DNA from 2 places in the Kitasatospora sp. NPDC056138 genome. Region 2 is predicted to be linked to the other one. Evidence: riboswitches for the same ligand, from Rfam matches in the RefSeq annotation. Region 2 holds a riboswitch; the other holds the start of a gene.

Region 1 (6,953 bases), on a different contig from region 2:
ACCGGGACGGGCCACCAGCTCGACCTGGTCCACCGCGTTGCACCAGCGGCAGCGGACCGACTCGATGGTCTCGGCCAGCACCTCGGTCTCCTCCACCTTGGACTCGCCCGCGAGGTCGAAGTGCAGGTACTCGACGACCTTCGCCGAACGGGTCACGTCGAACCGGGTCAGGTTGCCGCAGAGGGTGCAGCGCCAGCGGGTCTCAGCGGTGGGGGCGGCGATGCTCATCGGCCCGGTCCTTTCGATCGGTGCTGTCCTCGGCTGTCGCCCAGGTCGCCTGCGGTGGCTGGTGCGGTGTGGAGGCCCAAGCCTATTGCCTGCCCGCACCCCGGCCGCCACCGGTACGGACCTCCCGGACGCCGGGCGGCGGGTAACCCGCACGCAGTACACCGCGGTGTCGTCCGGGACCGTCCGAGGAATGCTCGTCAGCATGGCGACTCCCGTCCTCGACCACCTCCCCGCCAAGGACGGCGTCCCGCCCGTCAGGGCCCCGGTGGCCACCCTCACCCTGATCGCGATCAGCTCGGTGGTCCTGCTGGCCGGACCCAGCTTCGGCCTCAACCCCGGCTACGGCACCGGACCCGCCCGGGTCTGCGCCGAGCAGCGCTACGAGCAGCGCTGGGGCGCGGTACCCGTCGAACTGATCGCCAACCGTCCGCTGACCCCCGACCAGCTGGCCACCCTGCCGCCGGTCGTCCCGGGCTGCCTGCTCTCCCCCGACCCCGGCAAGATCCCGGCGCTGTCGGTGTTCACGTCCTTCTTCGTGCACGCCGGCTGGCTGCACCTGCTGGGGAACATGCTCTTCCTGTTCGTCTTCGGCCCCGGCGTCGAGGAGCGCTTCGGCCGGATCCGCTTCCTGCTCGGCTACCTCACCGTCGGCGCGCTGGCCACCTACGGCTACGCCTACGCGCAGGTGCACTCGATCGAGGCGGTGCGCGCGCTGGTCGGCGCCTCGGGGGCGATCGCCGGGGTGCTCGGCTCCTACCTCCGGCTCTACCCGAGGGCCCGGGTCACCGCGCTGGTACCGCTGCTGTTCTTCCTGCCGCTGCGCTTCCCCGCCTGGCTGGTGCTGGGCCTGTGGTTCGCCCTGCAGTGGTGGTCGGTGCACTCGGGCGGCTCCGAGGTGGCCTACCTGGTGCACGTGATCGGCTTCGCCACCGGGTACCTGGCCACCTGGGCGGCCACCCTGGGCCGCCCCGATACGCTGGCCCCCTCCCCACGGACAGGAGCCGACGAGTGATCACCGCGATCGTTCTCATCAAGACCAGCGTCGACAGGATCCCCGAGATCGCCGAGGCCATCGCCGCCATCGAGGGCGTCAGCGAGGTGTACTCGGTGACCGGCGGTTACAACCTGGTGGCGATGGTTCGGGTGCGGCACCACGACGATCTGGCCGCGGTGATCCCCGGCAGGCTCAACAAGGTCCCCGGGGTGCTGGACACCCAGACCCAGATCGCCTTCCGCACCTACTCCCAGCACGACCTCGAGGCCGCCTTCGCGCTGGGCCTCGACGAGTAGTCCACCGCCCCGCCGGGCGTCAGGCCCGCCGGGTGTCCGCGACGCAGCGCCCGCCCTCGCTCCGGTAGGTCCACCGCGCGCCGTCCGCGACCAGCTCGCGGACGGCCGCCAGGAAGCGCTCCAGGTGCTCGTCCGGCGTTCCGGCGCCGAAGCTGACCCGGATCGCGTTCAGGCTGCGCTCGCCGGGCAGCGAGGGCTCCGGCGCACCGCACGCGGAGACCTGACCGGACTCCGCCTCCCCGCCCAGCAGGGTACGGACCAGCGGGTGCGCGCAGAACAGGCCGTCCCGCACCCCGATGCCGTACTCGGCGGAGAGCGCCGCCGCGAAGTGCGAGCTGTTCCAGCCCTCCACCACGAACGAGAGCACGCCCACCCGTGCGGCGTCCGTACCGAACAGGCTGAGCACCTTGACCTCGGGGATCTGCGCCAGCCCGGCCTTCAGCCGCCCGACCAGCTGCTGCTCCCGGGCCTGGAGCGCGTCGAATCCGGCCTCGCTCAGCGCCCGGCAGGCCGAGGCGATGGCGTAGGCGCCGATCACGTTGGGCGACCCGGCCTCGTGCCTGGCCGGGCCCTGCTGCCACTCGACGGCCACCGAGCCGTCCACCTCCCGGGCCACCGTACGGCTGGCCCCGCCGCCCGCCAGGTAGGGCTCGGCCGCGTCCAGCCAGTCGCCGCGTCCGGCCAGCACACCCGCGCCGAACGGGGCGTACAGCTTGTGGCCGGAGAAGGCGATCCAGTCGACGTCCAGCTCGCGGACCGACACCCGGTGGTGCGGGGCCAGCTGCGCGGCGTCCAGCACGACCCGGGCGCCGTGCCGATGGGCGACCTCGGTCAGCTCGGCGACCGGCCACAGCTCCCCGGTGACGTTCGAGGCACCGGTCACGCAGAACAGCCGCGGGCCGTGCGGGTGCTCGGCGAGCGCGGCGTCCAGCGCGGCGACGGCCTCGGCGTGCGAGCGCGGGGCGCGCAGGTAGCTGACCGTCACGCCCTCGCGGCGCCACGGCAGCAGCGAGGCGTGGTGCTCGGTCTCGAAGGCGAGGACCCGGGTGCCCGCCGGGACCACGCCGGCCAGCAGGTTGAGCGAGTCGGTGGTGGCCCGGGTGAAGACCACCTGGTCGCCCTCGCGCAGGTCGAGGAAGTCGGCGACGGTGCGGCGGCTCTGCTCGAACAGGTCGGTGGAGAGCTGCGAGAGGTACCCGGCCCCCCGGTGCACGCTGCCGTAGTACGGGGCGTAGGCGGCGACGTCGTCCCAGACCCGCTGGAGTGCCGGGGAGCTGGCGGCGTAGTCCAGCGCGGCGTAGGTGACCTTGTCCCCGCTGACCAGCGGGACCTGGACGTCGCGGCCGAGAACGGGGAGGGGGGCGCAGATGTCGGTGGTGACGGACATGGGAAGACACTCCTCTGAGGTCGGGGACCCCGGGAGTGTGCAGGTGTGCCGGGCGTCCGCGCTTGCCACGCGGACGGTGCGCCGCGCAGCCCGGTCCTCACCCAGGGCACCCCGCCACGGACGGAGGGTTGCCGGACAGCAAGCTGGGGCTTGACGCTGTCGCTCATGACCTGCCGTGGACTCTAGGACGCTTCCGAACAACGGTCAAACGACATCCCACAGTTCGGACGTGGCCGGGGACGCCGGACGGAGGGACGGGGCGGCACGGCGGAACCGCGCACGGCGGAGGGCACCGGAGCACAGGCCGCACCGGCCCGGCAGGGGCAGCGAGGCGCACCCTGCCCACCAGGGCGCCCCGAACTCGGTCGCCCTCCGCTTCCGCACGGCTCCCCGGGGACCTGACGGGTCACCCGGCTCGTCGGGGAGGCCGCGCCTCAGGCTCGGGCGGTGGCCTCGGCCCAGCGCTTCAGGACGTCCTGCGCGGCGCCCGAGTCGATGGCCGCGGCGGCCCGCTCCATCCCGGCCCTGAGCTGCTCGGCCAGCGGCGCCCCGGTCAGCTCCAGTGCGGCCAGCGCGGCAGCGGTGTTGAGCAGGACGGCGTCCCGGACCGGTCCCCGCTCCCCGCCCAGCACCCGGCGTGCGACCCCGGCGTTGTACTCGGCGTCGGCGCCTCGCAGCGCCTCGATGCCGACCAGCTCGATACCGACCTCGCGCGGGTCGAAGGCGGCCTCGGAGACCTGACCGTCCTTCACGATCCAGACCCGGGACGTGGTCGAGATGGTCAGCTCGTCCAGCCCGTCGTCGCCCCGGAAGACCAGTGCGGAGGCACCCCGCCGGGCCAGCACGCCGGCGATCAGCCCGGCGAGACGGGTGTCGAAGCAGCCGATCGCGTGGGCGGTGACATGGGCCGGGTTGGTGAGCGGACCGAGGATGTTGAAGGCGGTGGGCACCGCGAGATCACGCCGGGCCGGGGCCGCGTGCCGCATCGCCGGGTGGAACCTGGCGGCGAAGCAGAAGGTCAGACCGACCTCCTCGGCCACCTCGGCTACCCGCTCGGCGCTCAGGTCCAGGCCGATGCCGAGCCGCTCCAGGACGTCGGAGGAGCCGCTGGCGGAGGAGGACGCCCGGTTGCCGTGCTTGACCACCTTCGCGCCGGCCGCCGCCGCCACGATCGCCGACATGGTGGAGATGTTGACGGTCTTGGCCCGGTCGCCGCCGGTGCCGACGATGTCCACCGCGGGGCCGGGGATGTACAGCGGCTCGGCGTGCGCGTACATCGACTCGACCAGGCCGGCGATCTCGTCCACCGTCTCGCCCTTGGCCCGCAGCGCGACCATGAACCCGGCCATCTGTACCGGAGTCGCCTCACCGCTCATGATCCGGTCCATCGCCCAGGCCGCGTCGCCCTGGGCGAGGTCGGTACCGGACAGCAGCGTGCTCAGGAGGTCCGGCCAGGTACGGATCACCTGCGCGGGGTCGCTACCGCCGTTCGCAGGGTTCACGTTCACCATGGCTGACTCCAGCTCTCGTCTTCACCGAAAGGAATGGAGTCAGCCTATCGACCGGGCGGGCACCAGTGCCGCGATCCGGTACCCCCTTCTCTCCTGCTGAGACACCGCCGGGCCACCGCGCCGGGGCGCCGGAGCCCCGACCGGTGTCGGCTGCCGGGCCGGCCGGGCCGCCGCTCAGTGCCGGGCGGGCGTACGGCCCTCGACCCGGGCCCGGAGCAGTGCGACGACCGCCTCGCCCAGTGCCACCGGGTCGACCGGCTGCGAGATCGCGGCGTCCGCTCGGCTCCAGGCGGCGAGCCAGGAGTCCTGCGGCCGCCCGATCAGCGCCAGCACGGGCGGGCAGCCGTAGATCTCGTCCTTGATCTGCCGGGCCACCCCGAGCCCGCCGGCCGGGACGGCCTCGCCGTCCAGGACGCAGAGGTCGATCCCGCCGCGCTCCAGCGCCTTCAGTACCGCGGGGACCGTCGCGCACTCCAGGTAGCGCAGCTCCGGGAGGTCGGCGGCGGGTCGCCGGCCGAGTGCGAGGGTCACCTGCTCCCGGGTGTTGCGGTCGTCGCTGTAGACCAGAACGGTGAGCGTCTCGTCGGTCGTGTGCGCCATGGGCCCTGCTCCCGGGTGCTCGTCCTCTATAACGTCTGCCCCGACGAGTCCAGTGTGATCCGGACCACGTCTACTTCCGGATGCTACTCCCGCCCACCCCCCGAGGTGAGCCCCTGGCGCGATCTCGCTCAAGCCACCACGCACAGGACTCACCCACCCGGAGGACAGGCCGTCACCCCCAAGCACTCACACCACCCGTACGGCGGAGGTGCTAACCCACCGGAACCCGGCAGCGCGGTAGTGACACGCGGAGCAAAGGAGTGCCGCAGGCATCCGAACCGACCATCGGTCCACCCGAAGAACCATCAGAAAACGGACACCGCCCCGCTCAGCCCGCCCCCGGACGCCCCGTCCGGCCCCAACTGGGCATACCGCACGCACCGGACACTCCGAAGGGAGACCCCCGGCGTGAAGACGGAATAAGGGACCGACATAATGTCCGTCGTGGCGACAGCAACAGCAACAGAAACCGGACACGCGCACGGAGCGGTCAACAGGCCGAACCTCGTCAGCGTCGGAACCATCGTCTGGCTGAGCTCGGAGCTGATGTTCTTCGCGGCCCTGTTCGCGATGTACTTCACGCTCCGCTCGGTCAAGGGCGCAGAGTTCTGGACCGAGAAGGCGCACGCCCTCAATGTGCCCTTCTCCTCGGTGAACACCACGATCCTGGTGCTCTCCTCCCTCACCTGCCAGCTCGGCGTCTTCGCCGCCGAGCGCGGTGACGTGAAGAAGCTCCGCTCGTGGTTCACCATCACCTTCGTGATGGGCGCGATCTTCATCGGCGGCCAGATCTTCGAGTACACCGAACTGGTCAAGAAGGACGGCCTCTCGCTCTCCTCCGACCCGTACGGCACGGTGTTCTACCTGACCACCGGCTTCCACGGCCTGCATGTGACGGGTGGTCTGATCGCCTTCCTGCTGGTCCTTGGACGGACGTACGCAGCGAAGCGGTTCACGCACGAGCAGGCCACCGCCGCGATCGTGGTGTCGTACTACTGGCACTTCGTCGACGTCGTGTGGATCGGCCTGTTCGCGACCATCTACCTGATCAAGTAACCAGCTGATCAGGTCGCTGGCCGCCGGTCGGAGCAGTGCTCGCCCACCTACGGGCGGCGCCGCACCGACCCGAACGCGCGTCCCCGAAGCCGGCCCAGAGCAGACCGCGCCGCCGGGCACGCCCACCAGCCGACCAGATCCTGACACCGGGGTTATTCCGTGAAAAAGCTCTCCGCACGACGGCGCCACCCACTGGCGGCGCTGGTCGTCCTACTTCTCGCCCTGGCGGCCACCGGGGGGCTGTACGCCGCGTTCGCGCCCGCCGAGAAGGCGCAGGCCGACAGCTCGGCGCAGTCGCTCGCGATCGATGAGGGCAAGAAGCTCTTCGCCGTCGGCTGCTCCTCCTGCCACGGTCTGAACGGCCAGGGGTCCTCCGACGGCCCGAGCCTGGTCGGCGTCGGCTCCGCCGCTGTCGACTTCCAGGTCGGCACCGGCCGCATGCCCGCGCAGCAGCCGGGTGCCCAGGTCCCGCGCAAGAAGGTCATCTACAGCCAGACCGAGATCGACCAGCTGGCCGCCTTCGTGGCCTCGCTCGGCCCCGGCCCGGTTACCCCGACCAAGGACCAGTACACCTCCACGGACCCGAACGACGTGTCCAAGGGTGGCGAGCTGTTCCGCACCAACTGCGCCCAGTGCCACAACTTCGCCGGCCAGGGCGGTGCCCTGACCCGCGGCAAGTTCGCCCCGTCGCTCGATGGTGTGGACGCCAAGCACATCTACGAGGCCATGCAGACCGGCCCGCAGAACATGCCGTCGTTCCCCGACACCACCATGCCGGAGGAGCAGAAGAAGCAGATCGTGGCCTTCGTCCGCCACACCACCAACGATGAGCCCAACCCCGGCGGCCTGGCCCTGGGCAGCCTCGGTCCGGTGACCGAGGG
Region 2 (6,953 bases):
GCAGCTTGATCGCGGCCACCACCTCGGCGTCGGTGACGTCCTCGACCGCACCGCCGGTGCGGCGGGCGATGTCCAGCACGTACGGGCCGTCGGCCGGGTTGCCGATCGCCAGCGACTTGGCGATGGTGTCCGGCTTGACCGGGCGGATCACGTCGTGGCCGGCCTTGAAGGCGGCGGAGACCGGGGAGCAGCCCTCGGCCTGGGCGCCGAAGATCCGGTACGGGCGGTCCTCGACCAGGCCGAGCCCGATCAGCTCCTGCAGCCCCTTGTCGATCTTGGTGAGCTGGGAGCCCGAGGCGATCGGGATGACGATCTGCTCCGGCAGCCGCCAGCCGAGCTGCTCGCAGATCTCGTACGCCAGGGTCTTGGAGCCCTCGCCGTAGTACGGACGGAGGTTGACGTTGACGAAGCCCCAGCCCTCACCGGCCGGATCGCCGATCAGCTCGGAGCAGAACCGGTTCACATCGTCGTAGTTGCCCTCGATGCCGACCAGTTCGCCGCCGTAGACACCGGCCATCACGACCTTGCCCTGCTCCAGGTCGTGCGGGATGAACACGCAGGACCTGAACCCGGCCCGGGCCGCCGCCGCGCCCACCGCACCGGCCAGGTTGCCGGTCGAGGAGCAGGACAGGGTGGTGAAGCCGAAGGCGCGGGCCGCCTCGATGGCGCAGGCCACCACCCGGTCCTTGAAGGAGTGGGTCGGGTTCCCGGAGTCGTCCTTGACGTGCAGCTGTGCGGTGAAACCCAGCTCGCGGCCCAGGTTGTCGGCCTTGACCAGCGGGGTCCAGCCGGGGTTCAGGTTGGGCTTGCCGGCCACGTCGGCCGGGACGGGCAGCAGCGGGGCGTAGCGCCAGATGCTGGCGGGGCCCGACTCGATCCGCTCGCGCAACTGCTCGGCCCGGTAGGAGCCGAAGTCGTAGGCGATCTCCAGCGGGCCGAAGCACTCCAGGCAGGCGAAACTGGGACCGAGGGGGAACCGGGTACCGCACTCGCGACAGGACAGCGCGGCGGCAGGGCCGAGGTCGACGGTCGCAACGGGTGCTTGGGTAGCGGTAGCCATGATGGCGGAGGCCTCTCTCCTCATCTTCCCCGTGACGCGGCTGCGCCACAGGCCGGAATTGGCACCTGTCCCGCCGGGGCCTGTGACCGCCGGGCGAGAAGGTTGCCGGGACGTCAACGGGCCGTTCCCTCAGTCCCTCTGGATGAGCTCTGTGAAGTTGTGGTCACGCTGCCGGGCCGACCCCGATGTACGCAGGTCCGGCCGGGTTACGAAGACTGTAGCCGAAGGTGTCAAGCTCGAACGGGAGCGTCCGACACGCGAGATGAACCCGACCGTTTCCATCCGAACACGAGGAGCGACACCGTGCCCGACCAGCTGACCGAGGCCCTCCTGCCGGAGGTGGAGCGCTGGCTGCGCAGCCACTCCTGGGCGGCCGCCGACCGTCCCGTCGAGGCCCTGCTCGCGGCCAAGCGGGCGGCCGGCCGGGCCGGTTCCGTCAGCGTGGTGCTGCCCGCGCTGGACGAGGAACCGACGGTCGGCGAGATCGTCCGGGTGATCCGGCGCGAACTGGTGGAACGGATCCCGCTGGTCGACGAGTTGGTGGTGGTCGACTCCGGCTCGGTGGACCGGACCGCCGAACTGGCCGCCGCCGCCGGCGCCCGGGTGGTGCACCGCGACGACATCCTGCCCCGGATACCCACCGTGCCGGGCAAGGGCGAGGTGCTCTGGCGCTCGCTGCTGGCGACCACCGGCGAGATCGTCTGCTTCATCGACGCGGACCTGCGCGAGTTCGACCCGGCCTTCGTCACGGGGATCGTCGGACCGCTGCTCACCGACCCCGGCATCCAGCTGGTCAAGGCGATGTACGACCGGCCGCTGGAGACCGAGGGCGCCGTCGTACCGGCCGGCGGCGGCCGGGTCACCGAGCTGGTCGCACGTCCGCTGCTCAACCTGCACTGGCCGCAGCTGGCCGGGTTCGTCCAGCCGCTGGGCGGGGAGTACGCGGCCCGGCGCTCACTGCTGGAGCGGCTGCACTTCCCGACCGGGTACGGGGTCGAGCTCGGCCTGCTGGTGGACGCCCTGGACGAGGTCGGCCTCGACGCCCTGGCGCAGGTGGACGTCGGCGTCCGGCACCACCGCCACCAGGACGGCCAGGCCCTCGGCCGGATGGCCGCCACCATCTACCGCACGGCCCTGGAACGCCTCGACCGGACCCACCGCCTCAAGGCCGCGGACGACCTGGTCCACCCGCACCTCACCCAGTTCACCCGGGCCTCCCGATCCCGCGGCTTCACCCCGCACACCCACCCGGTCACGGCCCTCGAACGCCCTCCGATGCTCAGCGTTCCCGAGTACCGGGAACGGGGTTAGCCCTCGGGGGCGCGGGGGACCACGCACCTTCGATGTGCGCGGTTCCGCGCGCCCCCGATCCGTTCGCCCCGGCCCCGGCGGGTGTCCCGACCCGGAGGGTTTCCGGCACCCCGGGCCCGGCAAGGTTCAAGACATGGGCGATCTCGCGACCGAACGTTCGAATCCGACCGGCAGGGCCCCGATCCTGGTGGCCTCGAACCGCGGCCCGGTGTCCTTCACCCTCGAGGACGACGGATCGCTGACCCTGCGCCGAGGCGGCGGCGGCCTGGTCTCCGGGCTCTCCGCGATCGACGACCCGTCCTCGGTCTGGGTCTGCGCGGCGCTCGGCGACGCCGACCGCGCGGCGGCCCGCCGGTCCCCCGACGGCCGGCTCGACCTAGGCGGCTTCGAGGTCGGCGGCCAGGCCGTCCGGATGCTCGACATCGATCCGGACACCTTCCGCCGTGCCTACAACGGCATCGCCAACTCCACTCTGTGGTTCGTCCACCACCTGCTGTACGACACCCCCGTCTCGCCGCTCTTCGACGACCGGTTCCGCCGCGAGTGGGAGTCCTACGGCGCGTACAACTCCGCCTTCGCCCGGGCGCTGGCCGCCGAGGCGGCCCCCGGCGCGGTGGTGCTCGTCCAGGACTACCACCTCTCCCTGGCCCCGACCCAGCTCCGCGCGCTCCGCCCCGACCTGCGCATCGGGCACTTCTCGCACACCCCGTGGGCCCCGCCGGAGTACTACCGGATGCTGCCGGACGACGTCGCCGAGGCGGTGCTCGCGGGCATCCTCGGCGCCGACCGCGCGGCGTTCCTGACCCTCCGGTGGGCACTCGCCTTCGCCGACTGCTGCGAGGCGGTGCTCGGCGCGACGGTGGACCGGGACGCCCTCACCGTCACGCACGCCGGGCGCACCACCCGGCTCGGCGTCCACGGCCTCGGCGCCGACGCGGACTTCCTCCGCTCGCGCGCCCACCGGCCGGACGTGGACGCCCAGCTGGCCACCCTGCGCGAGGCGGTCGGCCGCTCCGCGGACGGGGCGCCGCGCCGGACCGTCGTCCGGGTGGACCGCACCGAGCTGAGCAAGAACATCGTCCGCGGTCTGCTCGCCTACCGGCACCTGCTCCGCACCCGCCCCGAGTGGCGGGACCGGGTGGTGCACGTCGCCTTCGCCTACCCCTCGCGCCACGACCTGCCCGAGTACCGCGAGTACACGGCCGCCGTCCGGCGCATCGCGCAGGAGATCGACGACGAGTTCCGGACGGCCACCTGGCGCCCGCTGATCCTGCACGTCGACGACGACTTCCCGCGCTCGCTGGCCGCCTACCGGCTCGCCGACGTGGCCCTGGTCAACCCGATCAGGGACGGCATGAACCTGGTCGCCAAGGAGGTCCCGGTGGTCTCCGACGCGGGCTGCGCCCTGGTGCTCTCCCGCGAGGCGGGCGCTTGCGCCGAACTCGCCGACGACGCCATCACGGTGAACCCGTACGACATCGTCGCCACCGCCGAGGCCCTGCACCGGGGCCTGACCATGCCCGGTCACGAACGCGCGGACCGCACCAAGCGGCTGGCTGCGGCCTCGACCGCGCTGCCGCCCCAGCAGTGGTTCCTGGACCAGCTCCACGCCCTGGACTGAGGCTCCGTGCCAGGGGCCCAGGCGTCCTCGAGGACACGCCCGCGCCCGCACGGCCGGCGCCGGCCGGATCAGCGCCCCGAGCCGATCCGGTCGGCCAACTCGGCCAGCAGCGCGACCAGTCCGGTCGGACCGGACACCAACAGGTCGGCCCGCTCGGCGAGTTCACCGACCTGTGGTTCACCCGCCACGGTCCCGCCGCTGCACACCAGCAGTCCGGGCCGGCCGTCCGTACGGCGCTTCTCGACGGCCGCGTACGCGGGCAGATCGCCGAGGTCGTCCCCGGCGTACAGCACCGCGCCGACGGCCGGGCGTTCGGCGAGGAAGGCGGTCAGCGCCGCACCCTTGTCCACCCCGGGCGGGCGCAACTCCAGGACGTAGCGGCCGGGTTCGACCATCAGTCCGTGGCCGGCGGCGAGCCGGCCGAGCGGTTCGCGGAGCAGGTCGAGCGCGGCGCCGGGGGCGTCGGTACGACGGGTGTGGACGCCGAGCGCACGGCCCTTGTCCTCCACCCAGGTACCGGGGTGGGCGCCCGCCCGCTCCAGCACCCGGGGCAGTTCGGCCCGGGCGGCGGCCACACCGGCCGGCGGTTCGGGGGCGGTCAGCTCACCGGTGGCGGCCTCCCAGCGCTCGGCACCGTACTGGCCGAGCACGGTGAGGTGTCCGAGCCCGGGGACGCCCGCGAAGCCGCCGTACCGCGCGGCGACGGCCGCCGGCCGACCCGTCACCACGACCACCGCGCCGACCAGCGGGGCCAGCCTGGAGAGCACGGCCACCGCCTCGGGATGGGCACGCGCCTGGTCGGGGTCGGGCACGATCGGGGCCAGGGTCCCGTCGAAGTCGAGGGCGATCACGGCCTCGGCGGGCGCCGCCAACAGGGCCGCCAGGCCCGCGCGTCCGGCCGGGGTACTCGGTGCCGACTGCTCAGTCATCCCCATGCCCAGACCCTACCCAGCCCGGACGCATCCACCGCCGGACCACGCGCCGGACCCCGTCGGGGCCGGCCGCTACCGCTCCGCGCGCTTGGTCTCCCGGATCCGGCGGAGCCGGTTGACCAGCACCGGGTCGTGCGCGAGCGCCTCCTGCCGGTCCAGGAGGCCGTTCAGCAGCTGGTAGTACCGGGTTGCCGAGAGGTCGAGCTCCTCCCGGATGGCACGTTCCTTGGCGCCCGCCGTCCGCCACGGCCGGGCCTCCAGCGCGAGCACCGCCAGTTCGCGTTCACTCAGAGCGGCCACCGCACCCACCTCGCCTCGGACTCGCTACGAAGTGTCATTCTGCCCGGCCGCTCGGACACACTCTGCCGTCCCCACCGGACCCGCCGTCCGGCTAGCGTCGGTGCCATGACCAACAGCTTCGCACTGCACGTTCCCGACCTCGACCTCGAACCCGAGCCGCTCGACCCCGCCCAGATCGTCTCCGGCAGCCCGGAGGTCACCGGCAAGGTGCTCTGGGAGTCCGAGGACGGACGCCGGCTGCACGGGGTCTGGCAGATCACCCCGGGCGTGGTGACCGACGTCGAGGCGGACGAGCTGTTCGTGGTGGTCAGCGGGCGCGCCACCGTCGAGATCGAGGGCGGACCGACCCTGCACGTCGGCCCGGGCGACTTCGCCGTACTGCGCGAGGGCGACCGCACCACCTGGACCGTCCACGAGACCCTGCGCAAGGCGTACTCGATCACCCTCGGCACCGACTGAGCACGGCGCTTGCCCGCCGGGGCGCGGGGAGCCGGGCGCGAACGTCGGTGTCCTCCGACTCGCCCGGCTCCCCGCGCCCCGAGGTCCGACACCCCTGCCCGGCCGGTCGGCCGGGCGGCCGCTAGTGGTGCGCTTCGGCGGCCGCCTGGGCCGCCGACTTCTGCAGGGCGGCGAGGACCTGGTCGCCGCCGTCGCGCACCGCGCCGCCGATGCCCTTCTTGATCATGGCGCTCACCTTCTCCCAGGACGGGTCGCCGACCGGGTAGAAGCTGGCGCTGGGGAGGGTGGCCAGGAAGCTCTTGAGGTCCTCGCGCATCCCGCTGGCGGTCATCTCGTCGCGGGTGTCCTGGGTGACCGGGAGCAGGTTGTAGATCTCGTCGAACTTGAGGGTGTTCTCCTTCTGGTAGACGAAGGAGAGGAACTTCTTGATCTGGGCCCGGTGCCCGTTGGCCTTGAAGGCCATCATCCAGTCCGCGACGCCGAGGGTGCCGACCTTGTCCTGGGCGTTCTTGCGCGGAATGGGCGCCGTGCCGTACTCGAGGCCGGCGGCGTTGGCCTTCTGCATCAGCGAAGGATGGCCGTTGAGCATCGCGACCCTGCCGGCCGCGAAGTCGGCGAAGGCCGTCTTGCGGTCGACCGACCCGGGGTCGGGATAGGTGAGGTGGGCGTCCACCAGGTTGGTGCGCAGCCAGCCGAAGGTGGCCCGGTTCTGCCGGCTGTCGATGCTGTAGTTGCCCGCGCTGTCGGAGAGGCCGCCGCCGCCGCTCATGGTCCACATCATCGACTCGGCCTGGGCCTCCTCGGGTCCCAGCGGCAGTGCGTACGGCGTGACGCCGGGCACCCTGCCGTGGATCTGCGCGGCGTCCTTGCGCAGGTCCTCCCAGGTGACGGGGGGTTCGGTGATACCGGCCTCGGCGAAGATCTCCTTGTTGTAGAAGAAGGCCCGGGTGGAGGCCGCGAAGGGGATGCCGTACTGGCTGCCGACGACCTGCCCGGCCTTGGCGAAGGCGTCGATCAGATTGGCCTGGGTGTCGATCGTGAGCACGTCGCCGACGGGGTAGAGCCGCCCGGCGGCGACCTGGTCGGCGAAGCCGCCGGTCTGGACGAGGTCGGGCGTGTCGCCCTTGGCGATCAGGTCCGCGACCCGGTTGTCGATGTCGTTCCAGTCGACCACCTCGACCGAGACCCTGATCGACGGGTCGGCGCTCTCGAACCGCCGGACCAGCTCGTCCCAGTAGTGGCTGGAGCTGGTCGCCTCGCTGTCCCCGTA

What was found. A riboswitch is a leader RNA that binds a small molecule or an ion and turns the genes downstream of it on or off. The one in region 2 is predicted to bind S-adenosylmethionine.
Region 1: linked by a shared signal. The riboswitch ahead of ACFC1R_RS05775 (aminotransferase class V-fold PLP-dependent enzyme) and the one ahead of thrC (threonine synthase) in region 2 are both predicted to bind S-adenosylmethionine.

The regions. Positions count from the first base shown of each region.
Region 1 covers NZ_JBHJVK010000005.1:169,991-176,943, reverse strand. The annotation lists gene ACFC1R_RS05790 (hypothetical protein) at 1-228, opposite strand, end outside; gene ACFC1R_RS05785 (rhomboid family intramembrane serine protease) at 431-1,240, shown strand; gene ACFC1R_RS05780 (Lrp/AsnC family transcriptional regulator) at 1,237-1,518, shown strand; gene ACFC1R_RS05775 (aminotransferase class V-fold PLP-dependent enzyme) at 1,538-2,905, opposite strand; SAM riboswitch class IV at 2,959-3,076, opposite strand; gene trpD (anthranilate phosphoribosyltransferase) at 3,340-4,416, opposite strand; gene ACFC1R_RS05765 (hypothetical protein) at 4,591-5,016, opposite strand; gene ACFC1R_RS05760 (heme-copper oxidase subunit III) at 5,452-6,072, shown strand; gene ACFC1R_RS05755 (c-type cytochrome) at 6,232-6,953, shown strand, end outside.
Region 2 covers NZ_JBHJVK010000018.1:71,112-78,064, reverse strand. The annotation lists gene thrC (threonine synthase) at 1-1,060, opposite strand, end outside; SAM riboswitch class I at 1,078-1,209, opposite strand; gene ACFC1R_RS14315 (glucosyl-3-phosphoglycerate synthase) at 1,364-2,371, shown strand; gene ACFC1R_RS14310 (trehalose-6-phosphate synthase) at 2,505-3,992, shown strand; gene otsB (trehalose-phosphatase) at 4,061-4,927, opposite strand; gene ACFC1R_RS14300 (DUF3263 domain-containing protein) at 4,997-5,224, opposite strand; gene ACFC1R_RS14295 (cupin domain-containing protein) at 5,330-5,683, shown strand; gene ACFC1R_RS14290 (extracellular solute-binding protein) at 5,805-6,953, opposite strand, start outside.